One region of the Megasphaera sp. AF13-6AC genome, then DNA from elsewhere that is predicted to be linked to it. Evidence: riboswitches for the same ligand, from Rfam matches in the RefSeq annotation. Region 1 holds a riboswitch; each other region holds the start of a gene.
The links. A riboswitch is a leader RNA that binds a small molecule or an ion and turns the genes downstream of it on or off. The one in region 1 is predicted to bind S-adenosylmethionine.
Positions count from the first base shown of each region.

Region 2: linked by a shared signal. The riboswitch ahead of PGX78_RS02870 (MetQ/NlpA family ABC transporter substrate-binding protein) and the one ahead of PGX78_RS02015 (methionine ABC transporter ATP-binding protein) in region 1 are both predicted to bind S-adenosylmethionine.
Region 3: linked by a shared signal. The riboswitch ahead of PGX78_RS00840 (branched-chain amino acid transport system II carrier protein) and the one ahead of PGX78_RS02015 (methionine ABC transporter ATP-binding protein) in region 1 are both predicted to bind S-adenosylmethionine.
Region 4: linked by a shared signal. The riboswitch ahead of metK (methionine adenosyltransferase) and the one ahead of PGX78_RS02015 (methionine ABC transporter ATP-binding protein) in region 1 are both predicted to bind S-adenosylmethionine.

Region 1 covers NZ_JAQCUN010000016.1:7,910-15,912, reverse strand. The annotation lists gene rpoD (RNA polymerase sigma factor RpoD) at 1-1,296, shown strand, start outside; gene PGX78_RS02020 (methionine ABC transporter permease) at 1,363-2,016, opposite strand; gene PGX78_RS02015 (methionine ABC transporter ATP-binding protein) at 1,997-3,040, opposite strand; SAM riboswitch class I at 3,123-3,218, opposite strand; gene hpf (ribosome hibernation-promoting factor, HPF/YfiA family) at 3,390-3,914, shown strand; gene PGX78_RS02005 (phosphate ABC transporter substrate-binding protein) at 4,257-5,147, shown strand; gene pstC (phosphate ABC transporter permease subunit PstC) at 5,200-6,072, shown strand; gene PGX78_RS01995 (ABC transporter permease subunit) at 6,066-6,881, shown strand; gene PGX78_RS01990 (phosphate ABC transporter ATP-binding protein) at 6,881-7,624, shown strand; gene yedF (sulfurtransferase-like selenium metabolism protein YedF) at 7,720-8,003, shown strand, end outside.
Region 2 covers NZ_JAQCUN010000027.1:3,826-11,828, reverse strand. The annotation lists gene lspA (signal peptidase II) at 7-441, opposite strand; gene PGX78_RS02880 (DUF362 domain-containing protein) at 578-742, opposite strand; gene PGX78_RS02875 (FAD-binding oxidoreductase) at 1,158-2,564, shown strand; SAM riboswitch class I at 2,667-2,765, shown strand; gene PGX78_RS02870 (MetQ/NlpA family ABC transporter substrate-binding protein) at 2,853-3,671, shown strand; gene PGX78_RS02865 (Na+/H+ antiporter NhaC family protein) at 3,739-5,169, opposite strand; gene megL (methionine gamma-lyase) at 5,367-6,566, opposite strand; gene PGX78_RS02855 (LysR family transcriptional regulator) at 6,727-7,692, shown strand; gene PGX78_RS02850 (PaaI family thioesterase) at 7,795-8,003, opposite strand, start outside.
Region 3 covers NZ_JAQCUN010000006.1:3,563-11,565, reverse strand. The annotation lists gene PGX78_RS00870 (TatD family hydrolase) at 1-461, shown strand, start outside; gene PGX78_RS00865 (TIGR04076 family protein) at 471-737, shown strand; gene PGX78_RS00860 (LysR family transcriptional regulator) at 928-1,785, shown strand; gene PGX78_RS00855 (LysR substrate-binding domain-containing protein) at 1,854-2,747, opposite strand; gene PGX78_RS00850 (DNA polymerase IV) at 2,919-4,124, shown strand; gene PGX78_RS00845 (hypothetical protein) at 4,131-4,418, shown strand; SAM riboswitch class I at 4,838-4,942, shown strand; gene PGX78_RS00840 (branched-chain amino acid transport system II carrier protein) at 5,015-6,316, shown strand; gene PGX78_RS00835 (helix-turn-helix domain-containing protein) at 6,321-6,950, shown strand; gene PGX78_RS00830 (IS3 family transposase) at 6,974-7,777, shown strand; gene PGX78_RS00825 (Mrp/NBP35 family ATP-binding protein) at 7,837-8,003, opposite strand, start outside.
Region 4 covers NZ_JAQCUN010000004.1:16,304-24,306, reverse strand. The annotation lists gene priA (primosomal protein N') at 1-1,814, opposite strand, end outside; gene metK (methionine adenosyltransferase) at 1,868-3,067, opposite strand; SAM riboswitch class I at 3,125-3,227, opposite strand; gene coaBC (bifunctional phosphopantothenoylcysteine decarboxylase/phosphopantothenate--cysteine ligase CoaBC) at 3,356-4,564, opposite strand; gene rpoZ (DNA-directed RNA polymerase subunit omega) at 4,582-4,791, opposite strand; gene gmk (guanylate kinase) at 4,804-5,424, opposite strand; gene PGX78_RS00615 (DUF370 domain-containing protein) at 5,414-5,713, opposite strand; gene PGX78_RS00610 (YicC/YloC family endoribonuclease) at 5,725-6,609, opposite strand; gene PGX78_RS00605 (Rqc2 family fibronectin-binding protein) at 6,771-8,003, shown strand, end outside.

The DNA.
Region 1 (8,003 bases):
AAAGAAAAAGATCTGGAAACAACGGAAGAAACTCTTACGGCGGAAACCGATAAACCGGCTAAGAAAAGCGGTACTAAGAAGGCTAAAAAGAGTACGGGTAAAAAGGCTTCGAAAGGAACGGGGAAGAAAAAGAGCGATAAAAAGCAAATTTCCGAAGAAGAACGGAAGGCTCAGATTTTAGAGAAAATTAACGAATTGACGGAAAAGGGAAAACAGCAGGGAAGTTTATCCTATTCGGAAATTATGAATGCCATGGGCGACTGTGACATGACGGCTGATGAAATGGACAGAATGTATGAACATTTCACGGATAACGGTGTAGATGTGCTCGGCGAATCGGAGCAACTGAATGAAAATGAAAGTTTAAATGATGATGCCGATGAAGAGTCGGAAAACGAAACGGTAAATGTAAATTTATCCGTACCTGAAGGCGTCAATATCGATGATCCCGTACGCATGTATTTGAAGGAAATCGGCCGAGTTCCCCTGCTGTCGGCAGAAGAAGAAATTATGTTGGCCAAGAGAATCGAAGCCGGCAGTGCCGAAGGGGCAACACCTGAAGAAGTAAGTGTCGGAAATATTGCCAAGAAGAAGCTGACAGATGCCAACCTGCGCCTTGTTGTCAGCATTGCCAAAAGATATGTGGGTCGCGGTATGCTGTTTTTGGATTTAATTCAAGAAGGTAACCTGGGACTGTTGAAAGCTGTTGAAAAATTCGATTATAGTAAGGGCTACAAGTTCAGTACTTATGCTACGTGGTGGATTCGCCAGGCCATTACGCGTGCCATTGCCGACCAAGCACGTACCATCCGCATTCCCGTACATATGGTGGAAACGATTAATAAGCTTATACGCATTTCGCGCCAGTTGTTACAGGATAAGGGCAGAGAACCGTTGCCGGAAGAAATTGCGGAAAAGATGGGCGTACCGGTTGAACGTGTCAGAGAAATCATGAAAATCGCTCAAGAACCGGTATCATTGGAAACTCCTATCGGTGAAGAAGAAGACTCGCATTTGGGAGACTTCATTGAAGATCAGGAAGCCATAGCCCCTGATGACGCGGCTTCCTTTATCTTACTGAAAGAACAGATAGAAGATGTGTTCTCGTGTCTTACGGATAGAGAACGAAAGGTCCTTTACTTACGTTTCGGCTTGAAGGACGGCAGACCGAGAACCCTTGAAGAAGTGGGTCAACATTTTAACGTTACGCGTGAACGTATTCGCCAGATTGAAGGCAAGGCGCTCAGTAAATTGCGTAACTGGGGCAAGCGCGAAAAAATTAAAGACTTTTTATAAGATATAAGAGATGAAAAGAAGAGACCCGTGTCCGCACGGGCCTCTTCTTTGTGTTTACACTGAAATTTAGCGTTTATTTGTTTTACGAGAAAGGAAATCGCCGAAGGCTTGAATGGCGTTGACGCCTATGATTAAGATGACAATAGTCGCCAACATGACGTCCGTACGGAATCGCTGGTAGCCGTAACGAATGGCAATGTCCCCCAAACCGCCGCCGCCGACGGCACCGGCCATGGCGGAAGAACCGATAAGGCTGACGATAAGAACCGTAATGTTGTTGATAATAGTAGGCAAAGCTTCGGGTAACAAGACTTTGCGAATAATTTGAAAGGGAGTAGCGCCCATGGATTGAGCCGCCTCAATGAGACCGTAGTCGATGTCGCGTACGGACGTTTCGACCAAACGGCTGAGGAATGGAATGGCGACAATCGTCAAGGGAACGCAAGCCGCCAAGGTACCGATGGAGGTGCCGGCTACCAGTTTGGTAAAGGGAATGATGGCAACCATGAGAATGATAAAGGGCACGGAACGAATGATGTTGACAATCGTGCCGAAGACTCGGTTAATCGGTGCATTCTCAAGGATATGCCCCTTGTCTGTCGTAACCAAAAGAATGCCCAAGGGGATACCGATGCCGGTAGCAATGATTCCCGAAACGGCAACCATGAATATTGTTTCTTCTACGCCTTGTAATAAGAGTTTAACGATTTCCGGGGACATAGCCGAGGACCTCACTTTCTACGGGTAAGCTTTTAATATAATCAAAGGCCTTTACTTGATTTTCCAAGGAGCCGATAATAGTAAAAATCAGGTAGCCGAAGGGAATGTTTTGAATATAATCGATATTTCCGTACAAAATACTGATATCCGCATCGGAATGACGAATTACATTGGCAATGAGGGGATCGTTCGTAACTTGCCCCTTAAAGCGAACACGAATGAGCATATTGCGGCCTTCTTCGGGTTGATCCGTTACGCCCAGGCGTGTAATGCCTTGGGGGACTTCCGTGTTAATAACGGACTTAACGAATTCCTGCATTGTTTCCGATTGGGGATCCGTGAAAATATCGACAACAGAACCGCACTCTTTAATGTATCCGCCTTCAATAACGGCAACGCGGTCACAAATATCTTTAACAACCGCCATTTCATGAGTGATAAGGATAATCGTGATTTTTAAGCGTTTATTAATATCTTTTAAAAGCTCTAAAATAGAGGTCGTAGTTTGCGGATCCAAGGCGGAAGTGGCTTCATCGCATAAGAGAATTTTAGGATCGCTGGCCAATGCACGGGCGATACCCACCCGTTGTTTTTGTCCGCCTGAAAGCTGGGAAGGATAGTTGAACTTTCTGTCACTTAAACCGACGAGTTCTAAAAGCCCTTCCACCTTATTGGCAATAATGTCCTTCGGGGTGCATGTCAATTCCAAGGGGAAGGCGATATTGTCGAAAACGGTACGTGATGAAAGAAGATTGAAGTGTTGGAAAATCATACCGATAGATTTTCTTTCCTGGCGCAACTGGCTGTCGGAAAGGGACGTCATATCACGGTCATCAATAATAATATGGCCGCTTGTCGGTCTTTCAAGCATGTTAATGCAACGCACGAGGGTCGATTTACCGGCACCGCTTTTGCCGATAATACCGAAGATTTCTCCGGCCTTAATATTCAGGTCGATGCCTCTTAAAGCATTAACCTTCGTTTTAGTACCGTATACTTTGGTAACATTTTTTAAGGTTATCATGAAGGTCGCTCCTTTACGGGGATATAGCTAAATAAAGATAATAAAAAAGCCGTCAACAGGTGACGGCAGTACGTACATACGGCACTCATCTGTCGGAAATCCGCTGGACTTGGCACCTTCCCTTGCGGGGGTTGCCGCAGCATCATAGGGCCAGTCCCTCTGCTGCTCTGGATGAACGGCTATTTAATTACGGATTTGATAGTAGCATGAATTCCGCAACGTTGTCAACGAAAGATTGACAAAAATAAAATATTAAAATTAAGGGAAAAAGAAGGATTTCGGAAACTTATGTCGAATATTATAATTAAGAAGACAAAGAAACGAGTCTTCAGAAAGGATGGGATGTATTATGGCAACAAGTGTACGCGGTAAGAACCTTGAAATAACGGCGGCATTAAAGGATTATGTGCTGAAACACGAAAAGAAAATCATGAAATATTTCGATACTGATGTGACCTTACAGGCCATGCTTTCCGTCGAAAAAGAAAGAAAGATTGCGGAACTTACCCTGAGGGTAGACGGAGTCGTTCTGCGTGTCGTAGAAACGGGCGAAGATATGTATGCAGCCATTGATATCGTATTTGATAAGATGGTGCGGCAGATTCATAAATATAAGACCAAACTGGCCCGGCGCATTAAGGACGGGTCCTTCAAGCCGACCCTTGTCACGGAATCTCCCGAATCGGATGAAGCCTTTGAAGTTGTAAGAACGAAAACCTTTACTCCCCAACCCATGGATGTGGAAGAAGCCATCTTACAGATGAACTTGGTAGGACATGATTTCTTCGTATTTTTAAATGCCGACACGGATAAAATAAGCGTTGTTTACAAGAGAAAACACGGAAAGTACGGATTAATCGAGCCGGAAGCTTAAACATATGATTACAAAAGTGTAAAATAATATCCAATCCCCCTTGTCAAAGTTAAAATGACAAGGGGGATTTTTAATAAAAAAGTCTATAGAATCACGGTTGTTTATAAAATATACTAATTAATGGTTTGGCATATTTTTATCTTATTAATACTCAATTGACCGTCATATAGGCATGCAGTAAGATAATACCTGTTAAGTATAATACGCGTATAGTTGTTTTAAGAAAATTCTTTTTTGCAATACGGGAAGAAAAAGCTTAATAGAAGCTGTTCCGGAAGACCTACTATAAAGAAGAGATACTATTTTATGCGTATTCTACAATAATTACAAAGGAGTTGTCATATGTTTACACGTAGATTTTTAGCAGTATTGGCCCTGGGGGCAAGTCTTGTTTTTACGGCAGCCTGCGGTAACGGCGGCAATACGGCGAAGGAAAAGACGGATATTACCTTTTTCGGCTCGTCAACCTTGGCTCCGGTTGTCACTAAAGCGGGTACGGCTTTTACGGAACAGTACGGTAAATGGAACAAGGCGGACTCGTCTTTGCCCGATGCGGATATTGTAATTAACGTTACGTCCGGCGGTTCCGGTGCAGGCATTAAAGCACTGCTTGACGGTACGGCCGACTTCGGCTTGGTGGCCAGAGAAGTAAAGAGTAGCGAAAAAGAAAAAATAAAAAACTATCAGGAATACAAGGTGGGTATCGATGCATTGACCATTGCCGTCAACCCCAACAATCCCATTGCTAAAATTAAGGATAATTTGACGAGTGATCAAATAAAAAAGATTTTCTCCGGTGAATATAAGACTTGGAATGAAGTGGATCCGTCCCTGCCGGCAACGGAAATTGTCGTTGTAACGAGAGATTTGGGCGGCGGTGCTCATGAAGTATTCCAGGAAAAAATTATGGGGGATACGAAGGTTACGGATAAGGCCATCCAGGCTCCGTCCATGGGAGCTCTCGTAGCCAAAATTATTGAAAATGAAAATGCCGTAGGCTACGCTTCTTACGGGGTAGCTAAGCAAAATGAAGGAAAAATTTTTGCTTTAAAAGTTGACGGTGTCGCAGCTACACCGGAAACGATTGTTGACGGCTCGTACAAGATTCAGCGTCCGTTACTTATCGTCGGTAGCGGTGAACTTACAAAGGTTCAAAGGGCCTTTATGGACTATCTGCGTTCCGATGCGGGACAAAAGCTGATTGAAGCTATGGGATTTATTCCTGTAAAATAGGTTAAAAGAGAACGGACGATTTTCGTCCGTTCTCTCTCTTACGGGGGAGTGTATGAAAAAGAGTGAAAGATTCATTCAATACAGTGTGACGGCAGGGGCCTGGTTCGTCATCGGTCTTTTTGTCTTTTTATTCTTCTTCATATGTCATGAAGGATTGCCTGTAGGCGAAGAAACCGATTGGTTGACCTTCCTGCTTTCTCGCAACTGGAATCCCTTGGGAAATCCGCCTGAGTTGGGGATTTTTCCCATGATTTGCGGCAGCTTGTATGTATCCTTATTGGCCGTTTTGTTGGCAGTTCCCGTAGGTGCGGGATGCGCCCTGTTTCTTTCTTTTTTTGTATCTGCCCGTATACGAGACATACTCTTGGCTTTTATTGACATGTTGGCGGGAGTTCCTTCCGTTATTTTCGGGTTTATCGGTTTAACCGTTGTGGTGAATCGAATCGGTAGGATGTTTGAGTTGGCATCCGGCGAGTCTATACTGGCTGCCGCACTTGTCCTGGCCGTTATGTTGCTACCTTTTGTCGTATCTACTTGTGTCGAGTCTATCGGTGAGGTGCGTCGCTTGTACGAAGGCGCATCACTGGCGTTGGGAGCCGATATGATGTATTTTATACGCCGGCTTGTCTTACCTTATATGCAAAATGCCGTTATCGGTGCCTGGATATTATCCTTTGCACGGGCGGCGGGAGAAACGATGGCCGTCATGATGGTTATGGGGAATGCGGTCATTATGCCCGAGCTTTTGGGCAAGGGCGAATCCGTACCGTCTCTTATTGCCTTGGAGATGGGCAGTGCCGAGTACGGAAGTCTGCATTACAGTGCCTTATATGCTGCCGGTGCCGTACTCTTGTTTTTACTTCTCCTGTCCGGTCTTTTATTAAGAGTTGTACGACATAAGAAGAGGAGTTTCCGGGGATGTTAAAAAAGTTGCTTTCCCTCTATATTTGGATATGCGGATTATTGACAGTAGGAGTGACATTTTTCATCTTTTTGTACATCTTGGCCGAGGGTGAAGCGTACTTAAGTCCGTCCTTTATTCTTGATTTTCCTTCAGGGACACCGTTAGGAACGGCAGGCGGTATTTTTCCGGCCATTGTGGGCTCCCTGTTATCCGGCGCGGTAGCGGCCGTGTGTGCATCCTTAGGTGCGACACTCTTGACCGTGTGGGCTGTATTCATTTGCAAGAATAGACGATCATATGAGGTTTTTCGCTTTTGTACCGAGTGTGCTTCCGGTATACCGTCCGTCTTGTTAGGTCTTTTCGGGTACAGTATTTTTCTTATTCATTTAGATATACATAAGAGTGTGTTGACGGCGGGTATGACGTTGGGAATCATGATTATTCCTTTTATTACCGTCCGTTTGGAAAAAGTGTTTCGTGAATATCCTGTGGACCGCATCGAGGCTGCCAGAGCCTTAGGTATAGGAGATATGCATATTGTGGCTACCTTGGTTATAGGTACGAGAAAGCAGGAGTTCTTTTCAGCCGTAGCCTTGGCTACGGCCTATGCCATGGGAGCGGCGGCACCGGTCATGTTTACGGGCGCCGTCTTGTTTACAAGAAGGCTCCCGGGACTTACGGATCCCTTTATGTCCCTGCCTTACCATTTATATTTATTGGTAAGTGAGGGATACTCCGTGTCCTTGGCATACGGAACGGCATTCGTTCTTATAGTAATGCTTTTGATTGTTAATTGTATTTGCAGATTTGCATTAAAGCGGGGAAAATAATGAAGGCTCATATTCGTATAGAAGGCTTACGGGTAGGGACAAAGCATAAGGATATTTTAAAAGATATCGACTTAATCGTACCCGAGCGGGCCATAACGGCTATTATCGGTATGTCCGGATGCGGAAAATCCACGTTGTTGCATAGCCTGAATCAAACCCTGGGTGACGGCGTACGTATTCATGGCGGCAAGATTTTTTTAGACGACATGGATATATCCGGCATGGATGTGGGTGAGCTTCGGAAAAAAGTAGGGCTCATAGGGCAGCAGCCGACAGTCTTTCCTTTTTCTCTTATAAATAATATGCTTTATGCACTGAATTATCATCGTAAGGGAACGACGTTACAGCGGCGGGAAACAGCCGTTGAAGCTTTAAAAGCGGCGGGGCTGTATGATGAAGTCAAAGATATGTTGGACTCACCGGCCGGGTCTTTGTCGGGAGGCCAGCAGCAACGCTTATGCATAGCTCGTGCCTTGGCTTTGGATCCTCAGGTTTTATTACTTGATGAACCTTGTTCGGCTTTGGATATCAAAAGTACCTTGCGTATTGAAGAGACACTGAAAAAACTGAAAGACCGCTGTGCCGTTTTAATAGTGACGCACAATCTGTCACAGGCGAAGCGACTGGCCGACTATGTTGTCTATATGGAAAAGGGGCAAATCATAGAGCGACGTACCACTGAGGATTTGTTTTCTCATCCCGAACGAGAAGAAACAAAAACCTATTTGAGTTATATTCAATAAGTGTGCGAAGGGGAGCGTACCTTTTCGCACCGTTATTTAAAGGAACCCGACACAATGCAAAAGGTGTTCCTTGTTTATGTAAAGGGGGATTTAAAATGGTAAAAGTAAATGCAGTCGGAATGGCATGCCCGTTACCCGTGATTGAAACACGTAAGGCTTTAAGAACGGAAGATGTCGTAGAAACGACGGTAGATAACAAAATCGCTACGGAAAACTTGCGCAAAATGGCGGCGGAACTCGGCTATGCTTATGAATTAAAAGAAGAAAGTGCCGATCGTTTTGTCGTAACCGTTACCAAGACTGAAGGCGAACAAGCGGTTCAAGTACCTGCAGCGGATAAGTATACGGATGAATATATTGTCGTCATCGATTCGCCTAC
Region 2 (8,003 bases), on a different contig from region 1:
ACCGCCTTACTCCGAACCGTGGGTCCAGCAATAAATGAGTAATAAAAAGACACCTACTACAATGGCTATATCGGCAATATTAAATACGGGCCATACCCGAAAATCGAAAAAATCCGTTACGGCTCCGAATAAACATCTATCAACTGCATTACCGAAGGCACCGCCTAACAATAGCCCCGTACCGACAGTGACAACCGGCACTTTCGGCAAGTATTTACGAAATACAAAATACAGAAGGAAGAGCCCTATGGCAACGGCAATAAACAGCCATTGTTTATGTTCCAGAAAGCCAAAGGCCGCTCCCTTATTCAAAATATAAGTTATATGAAAAAATCCCGGTATAACCGGAACAGATTGATTCAATATCATGGAATGGGATATTGCATATTTTCCGATTTGGTCTGCCGCTACGACAAGGCAGGCAATGATAAAAACAGACACAGTTATCTCCTTCCTCGACTTACCGGCACAGTCGACCGGAATGCCTTTATCCTATCACAGACACCGTTAAAAAACAACGAAGACACACAAAAAACCGCTATGCATAACACATAGCGGTTTATATGTATATAGCCTATTATTCAGCAGCGATAGCGCCTGTAGGACAAACGGATTCGCAAGCACCGCAATCGATGCAAGCATCGCCTACAACATACTTCGTTTCGCCTTCAGTAATAGCGCCGGTCGGGCAAGTTGCTTCACAAGCACCGCATTTTACGCATTCATCGGAAACTACATGCATGGTATTCACCTCCGCAAAAAATATCACTCGAGGGTTCTCATGTCCCTTTCGCTGACATAATTATTACACGTTTCTCCCTCCTTGTCAATTATCAAAATAACCAAAATACCGCATGGTTAACCCGTTTTATTCTTGATAATCTATGTCAGTAACCATAAAAAAAGAGTATATTTCTCGTCTGTTTTTTTTTATTTCATGCGTTCATAGTTATCCAAGAAATAAGTTTTTATGCTGTTCATAAAATTTTCCACCCTTTTTGTGTTCTTTTTAAAGCTATTTGTCAACAATTCTCAGTATTTTCCTCTTTAAACCGCTTGTGTCTTTTCGGCATAAAAAATTTTTTATTTCGTTCTTATTGAAAGGAGTAGAAAGGATGTTAAAATAGTATATACCTGATTTAAAGGAGGGTTATATTTTGCAAACCTATTCACCCGTAACAGCCGAATTTATTGAAGAGCTGAAACAAATAACCGGCCCGTCATATGTTAAGACTGACGCCGACTTACTCATCGCCTATCAAACGGACTATGAATCGGATCCTAAGCTGTTTCATATGCCCGAAGCAGCCGTTGCTCCCGCATCGTCCGAAGAAATTTCACAAATTCTCAAATTGGCCAACCGCTACAAAGTTCCCGTCACGGTCCGTTCGGGAGGTACCAGTCTTGCAGACGGTGCTATTCCTGTCTGCGGCGGCCTCGTCCTTTTAATGGAACGGCTGAATAAAATTTTGGAACTTAATGAAGAAGGCATGTACATGACTGTCGAGGCGGGTGTGCGTACCATTGATTTACAAAATCGTGCCAAATCAGCCGGTTTTCTGTATGCCGGCGATCCGTCCAGCTCGGAAAGCAGTCTTATCGGCGGCAATCTGGCAACGAATGCCGGCGGTCTAAAAGCCGTTCGTTACGGTGTTACGCGCCATCAAGTCTACGCCCTTGAAGTCGTTACACCGACAGGCGAAATCGTCGAAGTAGGCGGCATCTTAAAAAAATGCTCTACAGGCTACTGTCTGGAACAATTAATTATCGGCAGCGAAGGAACTCTCGGTATTATTACGAAAGTTACAGTGAAGCTCACGCCTTTGCCGCCGTATCGTTTTGACGTCTTGGCCGTCTATGACTCGCCTACTCCGGCTCTGCATATGGTACCGCAGTTGATTAAAGCCGGCATTGAGCCTACGAGTATTGAATATATGGATAACTCATATGTTCGCGGCTGTGCCGATTATTGCGGATATGAAAATATGCCCGGTTATGAAAAAGGCGTATATGTCATCATAACGGTTGAAACGTATGACGCAGACGATGCGGATAAAAAGATGGAACAAGTAGCCGATATTTGCGAACAATCAGGTGCCGTGGATGTTCTTGAAGCGGACGATCGCATTTGGAACATGCGACGTAATTGCCAGACTTCTGTCGAGTTGATCAGCAAAGTCTTTTTGACGGATGACGTAGTTGTCCCTGTTCACCGCATTGCCGATACAATTGAAAAAATCATGGACATCGGGAATGCATATCCTTTTGAAGTAAAGATCAATGCTCATATCGGTGACGGGAATCTTCATATCGTCTTATGCAAAACGGACATGTCTGATGAAATGTGGGAAAAATCGGTCGAAGCCTTCCACAACGAAGTCTATGCCTATGCATATTCCGTCGGAGGCCGCCTGGCCGGTGAACACGGCATCGGTGCCAAAAAATTACGCTATATGGAAAAGTTTACGCCTGAAGGAGAAAAGTACCTGATGCGTACGATAAAAAACGCACTGGATCCCAATAACATTCTTAATCCAGGAAAGATCTTAAACTTCCAAGAATAAGTACTTCTATCCCCATTTTATACTGTACTTTTTTAGTAGAAATAAATCGTTGACAGATTTATTTCCACGATGTTATAATACGGAACATCAATTATATATGTGATTTCATCAAGAGCAATTGAGGGATACGGCCCGATGACATTGCGGCAACCCCCGCCAGGGAAGGTGCCAAGTCCGACGGCATATGCCGGCAGATGAACGGAAAAGATAAGAAAAGCCGTCATCTGAATGACGGCTTTTTTGTATGAGCTCCACATCATAAGCTTTTTAATGAAAGGATGTTATATTATGAAAATTTCCCTGAAAAAAGGCCTCACCTTGGCCCTCATCGTAGCAACTGCCGCGTTTATTACCGGTTGCGGCGGCAATAATTCTGCCGGCGGCGATAACAAAGAAATTAAAATTGGCGTAACTGCCGGCCCGCATGCGGAAGTTATGGATGAAGTCGCTAAAGAAGCGGCTAAACAGGGCATTACGGTTAAAGTCGTCGAATTTAACGACTATGTACAACCCAATACGGCATTGGCTCAAAAAGATTTGGATATGAACTCCTTCCAACATCAGCCCTACTTGGATAATGTCGTCAAAAAACAAGGTCTCGATTTAAAGTCCATCGGCAAAACGATTATCCTTCCCATGGGTGTTTTCTCGCACAAGTATAAATCACTTGATCAGGTAGCCGACGGTTCTACGGTGGCCATCCCTAATGACCCTACGAACGGGGCCAGAGCCCTGTTACTGTTGCAACAAGCTAAGTTAATTACGTTAAAAGACGGCAAGACTGTCGATGCAACAGTTGCAGACATTGTCAGCAACCCGAAAAATCTGAAGATTACGGAACTCGATGCGGCTCAAATCGCTCGTTCTCTCGATGATATGGACTTAGCTTGCGTAAACACGAACTACGCTATTCCGGCCGGCTTGAATCCGCAAAAGGATGCTCTTGTTGTTGAAGATAAGAGTTCGCCTTACGCTAATGTCATTGCCGTTCGTGCCGACGACGTAAATAATGAAACATATAAAAAGTTGGTAGAAATTTACCAATCCGAACCGATTCGTAAGTTTATTGAAGAGCACTTCCAAGGCTCCATCCTTCCTGCATTTTAAATGCGGACATAAAAATCCCTGCCTTCGGGCAGGGATTTTTATGTCTGTAAAAGGATAGTGTCCGTGTTTATTTTGCCAAAGCGTCAACCTTGCTTTGCGCCGTTTCATGCTCGTAATTCCACGGATCTTTTCTGATAAATCCGTCCGAAAAAGGAACAAAAACGGATATAATAGCGGAAATAGCTAAAAGATAGAGAAACCAAGTGTACGGCAAAACTTCAAGCGGTGATACGGCTCCGGCTGTAAAGCCCGTAACGATAAGCATCTGTGCCCCGTACGGAATGAGACCCTGAAAAATAGACGAAAACGTACTGAGCAGGGCCGCCGAGCGACGAGGATCCACTTTAAAGCGATAACAAAGTTTCTTTGCCATTTCCCCGTTAATAATAATAGAAACCGTATTATTAGCCAAGGCAATGTCCGTAATGGAAACAAGCCCGGAAATACCGATTTGTGCCGACTTGCTGCCCGTAATAAATTTCTCCACTGAATGAAGCAGGAAAGCAATACCTCCCGCCCTGCTCACCATAGCAGCCAAACCGCCTGTCAGAAGCGACAAGAGAAAGATATCAAACATTCCCGAAAAGCCCTTATAAATAGCCTGCATAAAGGACAAAAATGTTAAATCCCCGTAAGCCATCCCGATGATGCCTGCCAAAACCGTACCGCCTACTAAGACGAGAAATACGTCTACGCCTGCAACGGCCGTAACAAGAACAACAATATACGGAAGGATTTTGATCAGACTGTACGGATGTTCTCCCGAGCATACGGCTCCGTCCGATCCGCCGAAGATAACAAGAAGTACAAAGGTAATCACGGCCGGCACAATAGTCAACCAAAGATTTAATTTAAATTTATCCTTCATTTCACAGCCTTGCGTACGCGTAGACGCAATGGTCGTATCCGAAATGATGGACAAATTATCTCCGAGCATAGCCCCGCCGATAAGGCAACCGAGGACCAGTCCTAAAGGAGTACCGGACTTTTCAGCAATAGCTACGGCAATAGGACCTACAGCCGCACAACAGCCTACAGATGTACCGGTTGCCGTAGAAATGAAAGCCGAAATAAGAAATACACCGGCTGCCAGATACTGAGGCGGAATATACGTCAGCCCCAAGTTGACCGTAGAATCTATACCGCCCATAGCCTTGCACACTACGGCAAAGCCTCCGGCTAACAGGAAAATCATACACATAATTAAAATATCGGGATTTCCGCAACCTTCAATGAAAGTATTAAACTTATCACTAAATTTTCCTTTCAATAAGGCAAATGCTACGATAATACCGATGATAGAGGCCAACGGTGCAGGAAACTGATAAAAGGGCATTTCCACACCCTGCATTTGTAAAATAATCCCGGCCCCCAAGTACACGCCTACAAATACAATAAAAGGGAATAACGCCGTCCCGTTCGGCTTTATCTCGTCATCTTTTCGTTCAGACTGAACCGCCTCTTCTTCTTTTCTTACTTCATCCTTATTTCCGTCCACTGACCAACACTCTCCTTTGCAACAAGTAAAGTAATATACAACGTACTTTAATCTTTGTACATCCTATCACATACATATATTGGGGTGTAATATTAAAAAGTTTGGTATATTCATAGATATTTAATATATATGGTTTCTACATTTTTTATAAAAGGCGATAACCTTCCGGTCATCGCCTTTTATCTTTTACTGCCTTCTTATTTCACTTTATCCAATGCCTGTTTCAAATCGTCAATAATATCTTGAGCATCTTCCAAGCCAACGGACAGCCGAACCAAGCCTTCACTGATACCGGCAGCTTTCAACTCTTCCGCCGTATACGGAGAATGAGTCATTGTAGCCGCATGTTCAATTAACGTTTCCGCATCGCCTAAAGATACGGCCAATTTACAAAGTCTGACACTGTCCATAACCGTGCCGCCCGCTTTTTTACCGCCTTTAAGTTCGAAAGAAATCATACCGCCGGGCAGACTCATTTGTTTCTTTGCCAAATCAAATTGAGGGAAACTCTTAAGCCCCGGATAAGCAACGGATTCTACAGCCGGATGAGTTTCCAGGAACGCCGCTACCTCCATGGCGTTTGAGCAATGTTTTTCCATACGCAATGCCAGGGTCTTCATGCCGCGAGCAATCAAAAAAGCATCAAAGGGACTCAAAACGGCACCTGTCATATCTTTAATACCGAAGAGACGAACTTGGGCTATGAATTCGGCAGAGCCGCAAACAAAACCGGCAATAACGTCACCGTGACCGTTCAGATATTTTGTCGCCGAGTGAACGACTACATCCGCTCCCAATGTCAGCGGTTTCGTAATATAAGGTGTGCAGAAGGTATTATCTACAACGACCAGACAACCGTCCACTTCATGTGCAATAGCGGATACGGCCTCAATATCTACGATTTTTAAGGTCGGATTGGCGGGAGTTTCAATATAAACCATTTTTGTGTTCGGTTTCATTGCCTTTTTAACAGCCTCTAAATCGTTCATATCTACAAAAGTTACGTCCACGTCCGCCCGAGGCATACCGTGATTCAAGAGTGCAAAAGTACACCCGTATAAAGTATCGCTGGCTACTACATGATCGCCATGTTGCAAAATAGTCCAGAAAGTAGCTGAAATAGCCCCCATTCCCGATGCCGTGGACATGCAGGCTTCCGCTTCTTCGAGAAGAGCGACTTTTTCTTCTACAACCGTGTTAGTCGGATTTCCGAGACGACTGTAAATATACCCTTCTTCTTCAAGAGCGAATCTCTTTCCGCCCTGTTCCGCCGAATCGAAAATAAACGTTGATGTTTGATAAATCGGTGCTGTCAATGCTCCAAACGTATTTTTCGAAGACCCCCCATGAATAGATTGTGTGGCAAACCCCATTTTTTGTAACTCTGTTCTGTCCATAATTTTCCTCCTTATTTATAGAAAAATAATATATTATAATAGACTTCTTATGATTTTTTCTTATATTTTTTGCTATTCTCAGTATATCAGCATATAATTTAAACGAATAATATTGTTGCGTAAAACGATTGCATAGAAAAAAACTATGGTGGAGGGTACCATGACCTTACAACAATTGCGATATATAATTGAAATTTCAAAAAGCGGTTCCATTACCGCCGCCGCCAAAAATCTCTTTATCGCCCAACCCAGCCTGAGCAAGGTCGTAAAGGATTTGGAAGAAGAGTTTCACATTACCATTTTAAAACGCAGTCGCCATGGCATTTCTTTTACTACCGAAGGGCTTGAGTTTCTTCAGTTTGCTCACCATGTTTTAGAGGCATCGGATGCTATGGAAGACTATTTTCGCAAAGAGAGACTTGACGAAGACTTGCGACTATCCGTATCTTCTCACCATTATCTTTTTGCCGTCGACGGCCTGATTAACTTGCTTACAAACATTCCTGAAGAAATCCCCTATACCATTCGTCTCCGTGAAGGTCGCACGTCCGAAATCATTCGCGATGTCCTTGTTTCACGCAGCCAAATCGGTATTATCTACATTACTAAAAGAACGGAACAATTTATGTCCCGTCTCCTTACGAAAAATAACCTTGAATTTATCCCCTTGCACGAATTTACACCCCATGTTTATGTCAGTAGCGATCATCCTCTTGCAGGCTTTTCCGAAGTGACGACGGTACAACTTACGGACTATCCCCATGTATGCTACGATCAGGGCAGTGAACCGAAGCAACTGTCGGAAGAGTTCATCATTCCGAACAGTATATCAAAGCAAACGATTTATGTATCCGATCGTTCATCCATGCTCAGCATTATTGCCAATACGGAAGCCTATAACATCGGCACAGGCTGTCTCTTGCCGTCTGTTATCGGATCGGAAGTCGTATCCGTTCCCATTGCGGATATTTCCGCAACTATGCGAGTCGGCTGGATTAAACAAAAGAACCTGCCCATAACGCCTGAACTGGCAAAATATCTCCATTATATACAGATGGCTCTCAACAAGGCGATTGCCGACAATCTTCCTACATCAGCTTCCGCATACAGCACCTATGTACAATAAACTTTTAAAACTCTAAGATCCTATTTCTTTACAAGCGAAAAACCGGCAGATATAATCTGCCGGTTTTTCCATTCCAAAGATTTTCAAACTTTGCTTACGCCCTTAAGAAGCTGTCATCAGCTTGGCTTCAGCCGTAACAGCCACGGTTCCGTTTTCCTTTATAACGCATCCTTTTGTTATAAACAATCGTCCTCGCCGGGAAACGATATGAGATTCAACACGAACTCTCTCTCCGATTTTCACGGAATCTTTGAAGCGAAGGTGCAGGTCTGCCGTATAAGCCGGTTTTCCCGTCAAAACGAAAACGTGAT
Region 3 (8,003 bases), on a different contig from region 1:
CGTCTCGACAGATACAACAGAATGTTTTCATTGAACAGGTCAAGATGGCAGCGGAACTGGATATTCCTTTAATTATTCATGACCGGGAGGCACACGGTGATACGGTAGATATTTTACGTAAGTACGGAAAGGGTTGTCGCGGTGTTTTTCACTGCTATTCCGGTAGCTATGAAATGGCTAAAGAATTGATAAACATGGGTTTCTATCTCGGTTTCGGCGGTACGACGGTATTTCCTAAATCGTTAAAATTAAAGGATATTGTTGCACGCCTGCCGGAAGACCGAATTCTGATAGAAACGGATTGTCCGTATTTGACGCCGCCGCCGTATCGGGGTAAACGTAATGAACCGGCTTATGTCCGTTTTGTAGCTGATGAAATTGCCGTGTTGAGGGGAACGGACAGTGCACATATCCGAAAGATGACGTGGGAGAACGGGAAGCGGCTTTTCGGACTTTTGTAGAGGGAAGGTATGAAAAAGAAAGATGTAAAAATTACAATCATCGATTCCCTCGGCCACAAAGGGTGTCATAGAGGGCATCGTGTAGGGGATACGTTCAGCTATGATAAGGACCGGGGACGTATTTGTCCTATGGCCATGCATGTCGCCTTTCCGTATATAGATATTTTGAGGTACGGAGGAGCCATACCGGATCAACCGGAAGGAACAGCTGTATTTTGTTGTCCCGATGTGGACGTTATTCACGTGTTTAAATTAGAACTTGAATCGAATAAATAATAAATTGACGGCGGAGGCTGAGTTCCTCCGCCGTATTATATTTGTAAAACACAATACGTAAAAATGTAATAAATACTTGCAAAAAAGTAATAGTAGGGCGTAAAATGAACGTACAGAGACGTGAGACATAAAGCGAAAATCTTTGGTAAAAGAAGGCGGTTTTATGTTGGATTTCAGGATGTACACGTTTTTGAGCGTCTGTCGTCACATGAACTTTACGCATGCGGCGTCAGAGCTCCATCTTACCCAACCGGCGGTGACGCAACAGATTCACTGGCTTGAACGCTACTACCGAACTAAACTTTTTTCGTATAACGGGAAAAAGTTGCGCCTTACCGGTGCGGGAAGATTACTCCGTATGGCGGCAAAAAACGTATATCATGACGATACGGTTGTGAAGCGGCAGATTGAGCAATTCCGAACGCATAGTCGCAGTTTGTTGCTCGGCGTGACGCCGACTGTTTCGGAGCATGATATAGGGGGTAAGCTTATCGAGTTTTTGCACCGATCCGGGAAAAAAGGAATTTCAGTTCGTATAGATACGACGGAAGAACTGACAAAGGCCCTGGAAGTGGGTTTTCTGGATTTTGCCGTTGTCGACGGGCCGGTGGAGGGGGACGGAATCGACAGCATGGCTTTCCATACGGAAAGACTGATTTTATGTTGCGGTAAAAGTTATGATATAGATAAAAGTATCGACTTGGAAGAGTTAAAAAGACATAAGCTCTTACTTTGCGGCAGTCACCTGGGGTCGCGACGGTTATTTGAGCAGTGCCTGGAGGAGCAACGGCTTACGTTGGAATCGTCTTTTAGGTATATTGATTTAGGGACCGATGAGATTGTAAAGCGATTTGCTTACGGAAACTGCGGAGTTGCCGTTGTTTATGAAGGAGTCGTCCATGAGGACTTGCGGGCCCGGCGGTTACGACGCATCCGGGTTGTGGGGATTACCGGTAAGGATTCATTCTCTTTGGTTTGGAAGGAGTCGCGTATGAGTCGAGAAGAAATTATGCGTATATATCAGGGGTATTCGGACTGCGTATGTTGATGAAGTTTGTAAAACAGGAAAACCGCTGTACGGGGGAAATCCGTATAGCGGTTTCTTTATGTGTAAGTCTAGTCAGAGTTTTTGTAAAACTCTTTGAAGAATTCAACCCACATGCGAGTGGGATGAGAGAGAAAGCCCTTGCTTTTCCAAACCATGGCCAAGGTCCACGTAATTTGGGGATCTATAAGGGGAACGGTTACCAGACGAGTCGGGTCCAGTCTTTTACAGATTGATTCGGGCAGCAAGGCAATACCCATTTGAGTATGTACCATTTCGCCCATAAAGTCCCAGTGACTGGTTTGCCCGACAATGTTCGGACGCGCCGATATTTTTTGATAAAATGAACGAACATAAGAATAAAGAGAGAAGCTTTCAGGATAGTAAATCAGCGGTTCGTCTTTAATTTCCTGTAAGGTAATTCCCTTTTTCTTAGCCAGCGGATGATCGGGCCAGAGTACGACACGTAAATATTCCTGATCGAAAATAAAGAAGTCGTAGGGAGTATCCGCATTAATCGGCAAGGCTACGAAGCCCGCCTGAATGAGGCCGTTATCAATAGAGGAAATAACATCGTGTGAGCCGACTTCAGCCAGTTCCACCTTGATGTCCGGGAATTTTTCGGAAAAATGGTGGATAAACGGAGAAATAAAAGTAGAGCCGATCATAGGCGGTACCCCGATGGAAACAGTTCCGGAATTGAATTGGTGAGGTGATCCCAGCTCGTCGCTGATTTGTGCCAACTGCTCGATTACCGATTCCACTTTGGGAAGGAGATAGGCGCCGATTTCCGTTAACTCCACGTGCTTTCCCGTTCGGTTAAACAGCTGTACTTGCCAGTAGTTTTCCAGGGCCTTGATGCCTTTACTGATAGAAGGCTGGCTGATGTGGAGAGAATGAGATGCTTTGGTAAAGCTTTTTTTGTGAGCTACTTCAATAAAGTAGGTTAATTGGAACAAATCCATGGACGAATGCCTCGTTTCTAAAATGTTACATTTATACCTAATTTCTTAAAATATTATGCTTATACATAGTACCATATTTCATAAGAGAATAGAACAAGAAAATGGCTTTGTCTATATTTATTTTGAACAAAATTGTATAATGTTATAACCGACGGGAAAGGGGGAAGTTTTGTGGTCAGACGATGGATTATGCACGTCGATATGGATGCTTTCTATGCGTCCGTAGAACAACGGGATAATCCCGAACTTCGCGGTCGTCCCGTCATTGTAGGCGGTACAAGTGATCGCGGTGTTGTTGCCACGGCTTCCTATGAAGCACGAGCTTACGGTGTTCATTCCGCACTGGGCACAAAGAAGGCCAGACAATTATGTCCCGACGGGATCTTTTTGCCTCCGCGGATTGCCTATTACCGTACTATTTCCCGTCAAATCAGGAAGATATTCGAAGGGTATTCACCGTATATAGAGCCGCTTTCTTTAGATGAAGCATTTTTAGATATATCGGGGTTGTATGGATATTATAAGGATGTTTTGGAAGTCGGGCGGGCTGTAAAGAAGGACATTAAAGAACAGACCGGTCTTGTTGCATCGGCCGGTATCGGACCGAATAAATTTCTGGCTAAGCTTGCATCCGATTTGGACAAACCCGACGGATTGGTCTGTATTCCTTATGGAAAAGAAGAGGAATTGTTAGCACCTTTACCTATTCGTAAGATTTGGGGTGTCGGCAAGGTAACAGAAAATCGCCTTTTGGCTGCCGGGTACGATACAATAGGCAGTATTGCGGCTGCCTCTCCCGATAAGTTGCGCCCTCTTGTAGGTAATCAGGCTGAGCGGCTTTATGAATTGGCTCACGGAAGAGATTACAGACGAGTTGAAACGGCTCAGCAGGTGAAATCGATAGGTAATGAACAAACATATGAAAATGACTTGGTCTTACAGGAAGATGTGGATCGGCAGTTACGTCTCTTGGCTGAAGAAGTAGCACATCGCTTGCGTAAACACGGGTTGATGGGGCGTACAATAACTTTGAAAATACGGTATAATGATTTTACGACAGAGACGAGGTCGGAGTCGTCTGAATCTATAGGTCTTTATACAGAAGAACAGCTTTATTTTTCCGCACGAAAGTTATATGCTAAGAAGATAAGAAAGGGTTCTGTACGGTTACTGGGGATTACGGTCAGTAAATTGCAGACCGCCATTATCCAGGACTCTCTCTTTGCGAAAGACCCGACAACCCAAAAACGGTTAGCTGATGAAAAGGTAACGACGGCTATCGATAAATTACAGGAACGATTCGGAAAACGTGCTGTTATGAAAGGTTTTTTGTGGGAAGCGGAAAGTAGTGTCAAAGAAGTGAAAGAAAAGGAGTAATGATATATGGCAATGTTTAAAGTGGCGGCACATACCGGTGCCGATAACCAGGGCTGGATCGGGTATGATGAAGAAACGAAGGAAATAACGGTCTGTCTTCAAGATGAGGCTTTAAAAAAAGCGGCTTATGAATATTTATCTACGCCGAAAGTACTGAAACGGTTCACCGGGCTTACAGAATTTGAAGAAATATCAGGCATGCCGAATGATAGTTTAGATATGTTCAAACTTGCATTGGGTAAAATTTGGGAGGCGACAACCGTATATATTGACTGGAGTCGTCCGGTTGAGTAGAACTTATACACAGGTTATGCACATTGTTGAGAAAATTATGTGCATAACTTTTTTTGTGCCTAAAACAAGCTGTTTTTAGGCCGTGTACATTGGTAACACTTTAAATAAAATGTGGATAAATCTAAAATGATAAGGATATGAAATAAAAATATCATCATATAAATAGCATAAATAAGCCGTTTTATTTCACTTCCTTTTATTTGAGGTAATGTGTATAAATTTCTTTGCAATGGGGATGGTTGGTGTGAATGCGCAGTAATAACTGAAAAGAAAATCAACCTTTGCGCTTAAAACTAAGATGTAAACAGGCACGGATCCCCGTATTATCCACAGAAAGGGCAGATAGATCATACTGTGAATCGAACATGTATTTTATTGACAAGTAAGGGCGATTCCTGTATGATTTCAATCAAATAAAATAATCATCCAGAGCAGCCGAGGGACTGGCCCGTTGAAGCTGCGGCAACCTTCCGACAGGAAAGGTGCCAACTCCAGCGTTACTTGAGGGTGACGACAGATGATATGGCCTGTAATGAATGCGTCATCTGTCAAGATGACGTTTTTTATATGCCGTTGGAAGGAAGGAGTCGGAGGACATGAATGACAGCCGTATTAAGCATAAATCGGTTACAGTCAAAGACGTGCTGATTTTGGGGTTTGCTTTTTTTGCTACATATTTTGGCGCGGGGAATCTTATTTTTCCGCCACAACTGGGGTTTGTCAGCGGGTCCTCTTACGGGCCGGCATTGGCAGGACTGACGTTGTCGGGAATTTTATTACCTATTTTTGCCCTTCTTATTATTTCCCGATATGGTGATGTACGCCGTATTACGGAGAGGGTCGGCCCTTATACCTATAATATTTTGCTTACCTTATTGATGATTGTTTGTATTTTCGTATCTATTCCCCGGACGTGTGCTACGGCTATTCAGTTAGGAATACAGGGAAACTTTTCTAATATTCCTTTTATTCCCGGAGTCGTTCTTTATTTCTTACTTTCTTATTGGATTACGTCGGATGAAACGAGTGTACTTGATAAGGTAGGCAAATTCTTGACTCCTTTGTTAGCCTTGATTCTAATGGTTATCGGAGTGTTAGGAGTAGTAGCCCCCATTGGAACTCCCGCAGAGCCGACCGTAACCAACTCCTTTACCAATGCTTTTTTGGGCGGTTATAATACGGGAGATGTTTTGGTCAGTTTTATTATGGCGTCTTTGTTTATACAGTCCGTTGAGAACAAAGGGTATGTTGAAAGTCGGGAACGTAATCGCATGATGTTTTATTGCGGTGCCGTATCGGTTATTTTGTTATTTATTATTTACGGCAGCCTCTTGTTTATGGGGGCTTGTGTAAGTGCCGATGTATCGGCGGATACGGGCCGTGCAGAGCTTTTAGTTTTGGTTATTAAGCGTGTCGGCGGGGCTGTTATGTTGCCCATGGGTGTAGCCGTTATCCTTGCGTGTTTAACGACTGCTGTCGGACAGATTGCGGCTGTTGCCGATTTCTTCCGTACGGCGTCAAATAATCGTGTGAGCTATAAGGCCGTTGCTATTACGACCTGTATACTTTCGGCATTGACGGCTCTTCTCGGCGTGGACGGTATTGTCGAATATATCGGTTGGATTTTCGGTGTCAGTTATCCGCCGGTTTTGGCACTTATGGTATTGGGAACGTTCGCCTCTTTTATTTCTTATAATGAAGCTTATAAAGGAGCTATTTATGCTGTTACAGCCTATGCACTTGTAGAAGCGTTACCCGGACTTAGTGGTCTGGAAGCAGCAAAATCCATCGTTTCCGCCATGCCTTTGTCGGCAGTCGGATTTGGTTGGGTTACTCCGTTTGTAGTCGGTCTTATTGTCGGAAGTGTTGTAGGTCATATGAGACGACAGAATGTATAAATGCATGCATAAAAAAGAAGGTTTCTCTTATGTTGAACTGCACCCCAAAAATTGGACACAATTTTTGGAGGTGCAGTTTTTTATGTCAAAATATTCAAAAGAAGTAAAAGAAAAGGCTATTTATCTTTCTGAAAAAGGATGGAATTCTTTTAGCATTGCTAAAGAACTTGGGATTCCAGAAAGTACTGTAAATGGGTGGTTACTTAAATTTAAGATTAATCATAATATAAATAGAAAAATGGTTAAACGGGTATTTTCAGCAGACTTCAAACGTAAAGTTATTGAAACCAGATGGAAAAATAAGTTATCCTTTAAGGAAGTAGCAGAACATTTTAATTTAGATAATCCTAGCCTAATCGCATCATGGCAAAAAAGATACTTAGATGAAGGAATCTCAGGATTACAACCTAAACCTAAAGGTAGACTATCTATGAAACCGAAAAAACTAATACCACCCACAAAAGATCAAAGTATTAAATCAGACAAAGAACGGATAAAAGAACTAGAAGCTGAAATCGCTCGGTTGAAGTATGAAATGTCTTTTTACGATGACTTTATGAAAGAAATGCGTGAAATTGCTAAACCCAATAGAGCTGTAAAAAAAAAGCACAAACAATTGCCATCGAAAGATTAAGAAAAATATATCCCCTTCAGTTTATGCTCGAGTACTTTGGCATTAGTCGTAGTACATATTATGCACGCTTAGCTAGCATAAAAAAGGGAGACAAATATGCAGAGGAACGAGAAGCTATTCGCACACTTGTGGCGATGAATAAAGGACGTTATGGGTATCGCCGAATTACAATAGCATTGCATAAATTAGGCATTCATATAAATCATAAAGTCGTAATGCGTATTATGAAGGAGGAAAACTTAACATGTAAAGTTCGCCTAAAGAAATACCGCTCATATAGAGGTAGTGAAGGAAAAATCGCTCCCAATATGATTAAGCGAAACTTTACCGCAACAAAGCCTGATCAAAAATGGACCACAGACATTACTGAATTCCACTTGTTTGGGCGTAAAGTCTATTTATCACCAATCTTAGATATGTATAATGGTGAAATTGTATCTTATGAAATATCAGAACGACCTGTATTAACACAGGTGTTATCTATGCTGGATAAAGCCTTTAAGAATAGACCCAATAGCAAAGGCTGCATCTTACATTCAGATCAAGGATGGCAGTACCAGCATAGTACTTATCAAGAAATATTAAAAAATCACGCTATTATTCAAAGTATGTCCCGTAAAGGAAATTGTTTGGATAATAGCGTGATGGAAAACTTCTTTGGCTTGTTGAAGTCAGAGTTATTATATTTAGAAAAGTTTGCTTCCTATGAAGATTTTATCAGCAAATTAAAGGATTATATTCATTATTACAATACAAAACGCATTAAGCTCAAATTAAAAGGAATGAGTCCGGTAGAATACCGAACTCATTCCCAAAAAGTAGCTTAATTATATCTGTCCAAGAAAATGGGTGCAGATCATGTAAAGAGAAACCTTCTTTTTAGTTTCTAATTATTCGTTGTAGCCGCGAGGTATTCAGCCGTATCGGACAAGTAATTAACCGCGTACGATTCAATATCACCCTTATCCACATGGGCGGCAAATTGCGGATCAATAGGCAACTTGGCTACGTGAGGAATTTCGTACTTTTTAGCGGCTTCGTCTACATGGCTCT
Region 4 (8,003 bases), on a different contig from region 1:
CCCAATAAAATATCGTATTCATGCCGTCTAAAGGCTTCGATAATGGTGTCACCGCTGTTTTTACGAACCGTCGTGTCCTGATCCAGTCGTACGACACGTGCCTGCGGAAAGAGCTCTCGAATCTCCGCTTCTACCCGTTCCGTGCCGGCACCGAAAAACTTGATATATTTACTGCCGCACTGAGGACAGCGTTCGGGAATATCCGCTACAGCCTCACAATAGTGACACCGCAGGTGTTCCGACTGCTTATGGTATACCATCGGTACATCGCAGGTTTTACATTTAACGACATAACCGCATTTTCGACACATGACGAAGGTGGAAAATCCTCTTCGATTTAACAAGACAATAGCCTGTCGCTTTGTCGCCAACGTAGCTTTTAACAAGTCTTTCAATTTTTCCGAAAGAACGCCGTAATTTTGCATTTCCAATTCTTGGCGCATATCGACAACTTCTACTTCCGGTAAAGGACGATTGAGGACGCGATGCTTCAGTTCGATTAAACCGTATTCTCCCTTAAGGGCTTTTTCATAATCATTTACAGACGGGGTAGCACTGCCCAATATAACCGGAGCTTTGTAATAAGAAGCACGTTTTCTTGCCACTTCTACGGCATGATAACGAGGGGTCTCATCTTGCTTATACGAACTGTCGTGTTCTTCATCGATTATGACCAATCCCAAATCGGCAAAGGGAGTAAATACGGCAGAGCGAGCTCCGATACAAACGGCACTCTCACCCGTTGCCATACGGCGGCGATTGTTTTCCCGTTCGCCCTTGGACAATTGACTATGCATAACCGTCACCTCGTTGGCAAAACGTGCCGTAAAGCGACGCACAATTTGTCCGGTTAAGGCTATTTCGGGGACCAGAAGAAGAACCTGCTTGCCCTTGCGAATTATTTTTTCGGCAAGCCGCATGTACACTTCCGTTTTACCGCTACCCGTAACGCCGCGCATGACCCAAGTCCGGCTTGTCGCATCGGTTTCTACAGCCTGCACGGCGGCTTCCTGCTCTGCCGTTAAGGTCCATTTTTCATCTTTTTCGGCGGCAGTAGGCAGGTAAACCGTCTCTTTTTCTCTGTAAAAGACTTCGACAAAATCCGTCTCGCTTAAATGATTGATTACGACTCTTCCGTAACCGGCTTCCATTAAAGTATCAAAGGATGCTTCCTTTTTCTCTTCCAAAAAAGACAATAATCGGGCCTGTTGTTTTTTACGAGCCAATATTTTGTCAACGTCCGTTTTTATGAATCGCAACCATTTTTTTGTCTTAGGCCCTATCTTATTTAAAACTCGTTCAGACCTCAATAAAATCCCCTTATTTACCAAGGAATCCAAGGCTTGCGGATCCACTCGGCACAACAGGTCCCTTTCTCTATGCTCCTTCCGATCCGATACGGAGGATAAAACTTGTCGTTCCGCTTCCGTTAACGCCGCAGGAATATCCGCTTCGGCACGAAGTTTCACTTCGTAATCATAGGCTATACCGTGTTTTTCAATGAAAAAAAGACGTAGTGCATCAGCCAGGTTGCAGACATAATATTGACTGATCCATAAGGCGGTCGCCATAATTTCATCCTGTTTTCCTGGTTGAACAGATAAAACAGCCTGAATGGGCTTTAGTTTAAATTCTGGAATTTGTGTGAGTTCATCTTCTGTAGAAACTACGATACCCTCTTCCCTTCGAGTGCCGAAGGGGACCAGAACACGAGCTCCGATAACAATACGCTCTTTCAAACTATCCGGAACTAAGTATGTAAAAGTTTTTTGCAGCCCTTTGGCTGTTATATTAATGATGACATGAGCAATCATACAGGCTCCTGAAAAGGGGGAGACCTGAAACGGTCCCCCCCGAATGTAAGAACTTATAAACCGGCTTCTTTGCGAAGGATTTCGGCTTTATCCGTTTTTTCCCACGGTAAATCGAGATCGTTGCGGCCGAAGTGACCGTATGCAGCCGTTTGTTTGTATATAGGACGTTGCAAATCGAGCATCTTAATAATGCCGGCAGGACGCAAATCGAAGTGTTTGCGAATCAGTTCAACTACCTTATCGTGATCGCACTTTCCGGTACCGAAAGTTTCTACGCGAATAGAGACGGGATGTGCTACACCGATGGCATAGGCCAACTGGAGTTCACATTTATCAGCCAAGCCGGCAGCGACGATATTCTTGGCAACGTAACGAGCCGCATAAGCAGCGGAACGGTCTACCTTCGTGGGATCCTTACCGGAGAAAGCACCGCCGCCGTGACGTGCCATGCCGCCGTATGTATCGACAATGATTTTACGTCCCGTTAAACCGGCATCCCCTTGGGGACCGCCGATAACAAAGCGACCGGTCGGATTGATAAAGAGTTTCGTATTTTCATCAAATAATCCGTCAGCCAAGACGGGTTTAATGACAAATTCAATCAAGTCTTTTTCAATTTGCTCACGGGTTACTTCCGGACTGTGTTGTGCGGAAATAACAATGGTATCCACATGTACGGGTTTACCGTCATCATATTCGACCGTAACCTGTGTTTTGCCGTCGGGACGCAAATAGGTAAGTGTACCGTCTTTGCGAACCTTCGTCAATTGGCGAGACAGTCTGTGTGCCAAGGAAATAGGTAACGGCATGTATTCTTCCGTTTCATTCGTAGCATACCCGAACATGAGACCCTGATCACCGGCGCCGATAGCGTCGAATTCGTCTTTGTCACCGCCTTTTGCATCTTTGGCTTCTTTAGCTTCATCAACACCCATGGCAATATCGGATGATTGTTCGTCTAAAGATACTAAAACACCGCAAGTATCGCAGTCGAAACCGTATTTAGCACGAGTATAACCGATGTCGCGCACCGTTTCTCGAATAATTTTAGGAATATCAACATAACAACTTGTCGATATTTCCCCTACAACATGGACTAACCCGGTTGTTACCAAGGTTTCGCAAGCCACGCGGGCATTTGTATCTTGAGCTAAGATGGCGTCCAAAATACCGTCGGAAATTTGGTCAGCCATTTTATCGGGATGGCCTTCCGTTACCGATTCGGATGTAAAAAATTCGCGGTTTTTTGCCATTCGTATAAACCTCCTGTTTCATAAATAAAAAAATCCCTCTACAAAAGAGGGGATAACTACCCATCTTTCGGCCTTACGGCTGTTGGACTTAGCACCTTTTCCAAGTAGAAGGTTGCTGCGGCATCACAGGGCCATTCCCTCCGCCGACTCTTGATGGAACTATATGTTGTTTTGACTGATAACAATTATAAAGTAGGTCACAAAAAATTGCAAGGGTAAATATAAATTTTTACAACATTTGAAAAAAGGCGAAATTTCGAGCTTTTCACTCGAAATTCCGCTTCTTCTCTACAGATTCTTTTTGTTGTATATGTCAATGACTCGATCTATGATTCTTTCAGCCAATTCATCCTTGCTCATCAGCGGCTGTTCTTCTACCGTCCCGTCGGGGTAAATAAAGGCACCTATATTGGTAGTACCCTTAAAGCCTGCACCTTCCGCCGTTATATCGTTAGCTACGAGCATATCCAGATTCTTTTTAGCCACCTTGCCCTTGCCGTATTTGATAACATCCGTCGTTTCTGCGGCAAAACCTACAAGTATACGATTTCCCTTACGTTGTCCCAAGGAAAAAAGAATGTCGTCATTTTTAACAAGATTCAGCGTTAATTTGTCATCGTTCTTTTTAATTTTCTGCTGTGCCCGCACTGCCGGCCTGTAGTCAGCGACGGCGGCAGCCTTAATAACAATATTCGCATCATCATATAAGCGATCTACGGCCTCTTTCATCTCTCCTGTCGTCATGACATCGACACGATTGACCTTAAAGGGGGTCACAAGGTCTGTAGGAGCCGCTACCAAAGTTACGTCGGCACCGCATTTGGCTGCCGCCCTGGCAATGGCGAATCCCATGCGCCCGCTGGAATGATTTCCTATATAACGCACCGGGTCCAGGGCTTCGCGCGTACCGCCGGCAGTGACGATGACCTTTTGCCCGCACAACTCTTTTCGTTCATCTGCTACATATTCAAGCGCTTCTATAATACGTTCCGGAGCGGGCAAACGGCCGGCACCGACAGTCCCGCACGCTAACACTCCCGAATCGGGCTGCATAATCGTATAACCGCAATCTTTCAGGATTTGTACATTCCTTTGAACGATTTTGTTGTTCCACATATTCGTGTTCATGGCGGGACAGACCATTACAGGTGCCGTCGTAGCCATTAATACGGTTGTCGCCATATCGTCGGCAACACCGTTGGCCGCTTTACCGATAATATTGGCTGTTGCCGGTGCTACAAGGACTACGTGAGCCCATTCGGCCAAGGCGATATGCTCTACATGAAACTCCGGTACGTCGGCGAACATAGAAACGGCTACGGGATTGCCCGAAATCTCACGCAACGTTAAAGGCGTAATAAATTCCGTCGCATGCTTTGTCATAACGCATTTAACCTGAGCACCCTGCTTGCGTAACGTACTGGCAATAATAGCCGTCTTATAAGCAGCTATGCCGCCGCTTATGATAAGTAGGACATGCTTGTCTCGCAAAGACATGAGAAGTCACCCTCGCTTTATTTTATACCTGCTTGAGGTGTTTCATATTTAATTTTGCCTTCATTAATTTCTTCCATAGCCACGGAAACAACCTTATTTGTATTTACATCTACAAACGGAGCATCACCGTCCGTCAACTCTCTGGCTCTTTTTGCCGCTAAGGTAACCAGTGTATATTTACTGTCCACTTTTTTCATTAATGATTCCAGCGTCGGTTGAATTAACATAATTACACTCTCCTATTGTAACGTATACATTTTTTTTAAATTTTCTATAATCCCGCTATTTCGTCGTGAACGACACGCTTCTGCCGTAATGACGGCTTTCGCCTTGCTGACGGCAGTCTCCAGGTCATCGTTAACAATTAAATAATCGTACTTATCAATCCAGTCCAGTTCGGTACGTGCTTTATCGAGGCGCTTTTGTATCACTTCATCCGAATCGGTTCGGCGATTGTGCAGCCGCCGCGATAAAATTTCCAGACTGGGTGGAACTATATAGATACACACGGCATCGGGATAGACCTTTTTAATCTGCATAGCTCCCTGAATATCTATTTCCAACATGACATGGTGTCCTTCATCCATGCGATTAAATACATAGTCTTTAGGCGTTCCGTAATAATGGTCATAGACCTTGGCATATTCTAAAAAGGCGTCTTTTTCCAATAGCTTTTCAAAACTGTCATTATCCGTAAAAAAATAATTGACGCCGTCTTTTTCTCCTTCTCTCGGAGCGCGCGTGGTCATGGATACGGAATAGTCCATATGGGGAAAGTGGCACCTCAAGGCGTCACAAATAGTGCCTTTTCCGGCTCCGGACGGTCCGGACACGACCAGTAACATACCCTTAGTCTTCATGGACGTCACCCCCATTTTCTTCTTCCTGTAACGATAGTTCATTTCCGCGAAAAGCACCCATTCTATGGGCAATCGTTTCAGTCTGCAAAGCCGACAAAACGATTTGCCCCCGCTCCATTACCAAAACAGATCGCGTCTTTCGGCCGCAAGTAGCATCCACCAATACGTGTTCATCCCGGGCATCTTGAATCATCCGTTTCACAGGCGCCGATTCGGGGCTTATAAGAGCTACGATTTTGCCGGCTGAAACCATGTTGCCGAAACCGATATTCAGAAATTCCGTCTTCATATGTTCACCTGTCATTCAATATTTTGAATTTGTTCACGAATCTTTTCCAGTTCGTTTTTTAAGCGAAGAACCGCATCGGTTATCGTCAAATCCTGTATTTTGGAGCCGATTGTATTGGTCTCTCTATTCATTTCCTGAAGAAGAAAATCAAGAGAACGGCCTACATCGGTCGTTTCTGTCAATAACTTTTTTAATTGTAACACATGGCTCTTAAAACGTACAACTTCTTCCGTTACGTCGGATTTATCGGCAAAGACGGCAATCTCCTGAAGAATACGTGATTCATCCACATTTGTCCCCGTTTCTTCCAATAGTTTGGCAATCCTTTTATGCAATCGTTGCCCGTAAGCTTCACTGAGATCTGCGCGGTGATTGTCGATAAAATTGATGTATTCTTCCGCCTTGGCGGCGCGTTCCGACAAATCCAGTTCTATATTTTTCCCTTCTCGTTCGCGCATAATCGTTAAGGCCGTCAGGGCCTTGGCAGCAGCCGCTTGTATTTTAGGCCATACGACTTCCGTATCGGTCGGTTGTTCCTCCGTTACGAACCAATCGCTCATAAGAGCCGACGTTTCTGCAAAAGTAGCTTCTCCTTCCGAAAAAATACGGTTCTTAACCTCCGTTAACGCCTGTTTCCCCGCTTCTAAAGCCGCAAAATCGATACGAATGGCGGGAGTCTCTTTAGATAATTCTGTTACAGTTACAAAAACATCCGTTTTACCGCGATGTATAACATCCTTTAATTGGCGTCGCACTCGTTCTTCAAGAGCCGCATACGTTCTGGGAATGCGAATATTAAACTCCGCAAATCGTTGATTTACGGCTTTTATTTCCACAGTAATACTAAACTTTTCATCACTATACGTGCCGCTCCCGAATCCTGTCATACTGCGCATATGTAAACCTCCTTCAATAATGCCGTATATGTATACATGTATCCTAATCCCGTCACTCCCGACTGTCAATAAGATAGAAAAAATGAGAACTTGCCTGTACGAAATCTGTTGCATCGCCTATAATAGCTAAGAAAGACGGAAAGACAATAAGGAGATACACCATGAATCTTGACGGAATTACCTTGCACAGTGCTGTCGAAGAATTATCACAAGCCCTGACAGGCGGACAAATAACTAAAATTTATCAACTGAACGGTCGAGGGTTGTATTTTCGGGTTTTCAACGACAAGTCGCTCTATCACCTGATTATTACACTCGACGGTTCACCGCGACTTTTTCTGAGTGATAACCAACCGCCTACGCCGGATGTGCCGACAGGACTGGCCATGTTTTTACGCAAATATTATGAAAACGGTCGCATTGCCTCTATAACTCAGCTTCATCTCGATCGTATCATCGATGTAAATATTGATGTACTCAATATGTCGGGACAATTGGTAACTCGCAAAATGCATGTCGAACTTATGGGCAAGTATAGTAATGTTATTTTTACGGAAGACGGTATGATTTTGGAAGCACTCATAAAGACTCACAAGGATAAGCAGGCTTTGCGAACCATATATCCGAAACAGCCCTATGAGTTTCCCCCCAACTTCATGCGCATGAATCCCTTTGACTTTTCCGTTCATGAATTGACGGAAATGGCCAATACGGGTGATTCTGACGAAGACTTACGCACTTGGATGCTGAAACGTTTTAACGGTATGAGTACGGTCGTTTTAAATGAATTGTCGAACCGCACGGGTATTGATATAAACATACTCACGTCAACTTTGACGACAGAAGAAAAAAATGACTGGTTTTCAGCCGTTATACAGCTTGGTAAGGATGTTCAGGGATTAAAGGGAGCCTTCGTCTACACGGATAAAAAAAAGGAAATCCTCTTTCCTGCCGAGCTGAAAAGTTTGGCACATTTACCGAGACGTCACTATGACTATATTCAAGATTATTTAAAAGAATTTCAGGATACGGCGGCCAGCCTAAGCGGTGAGCAGGAAGAGCTGAAAAAAAAGGCCGCTAAGGCGGCGGACCGACAGCGCCGAAAAATCCGACGTATTAACTCCGAACTGAAAGAAACGGATAAGATGGACACCTATAAGTTGTACGGCGACCTTTTAATGATTCACGCTTATGACCGTCCGGCTCATCAATCATCTCTAACGGTCCGAAATTTATTATCCGAAACGATGGAAGACGTTACTATTCCGTTGAATCCGGCTCTTTCCGTAACCGACAATGCCAATAAATACTATAAAAAATATGCAAAACTGCGCAACCGTAAACAAATGTCCGCTCAATTACAAGCGGATAATGCCGCAGAGCTCAACTATATA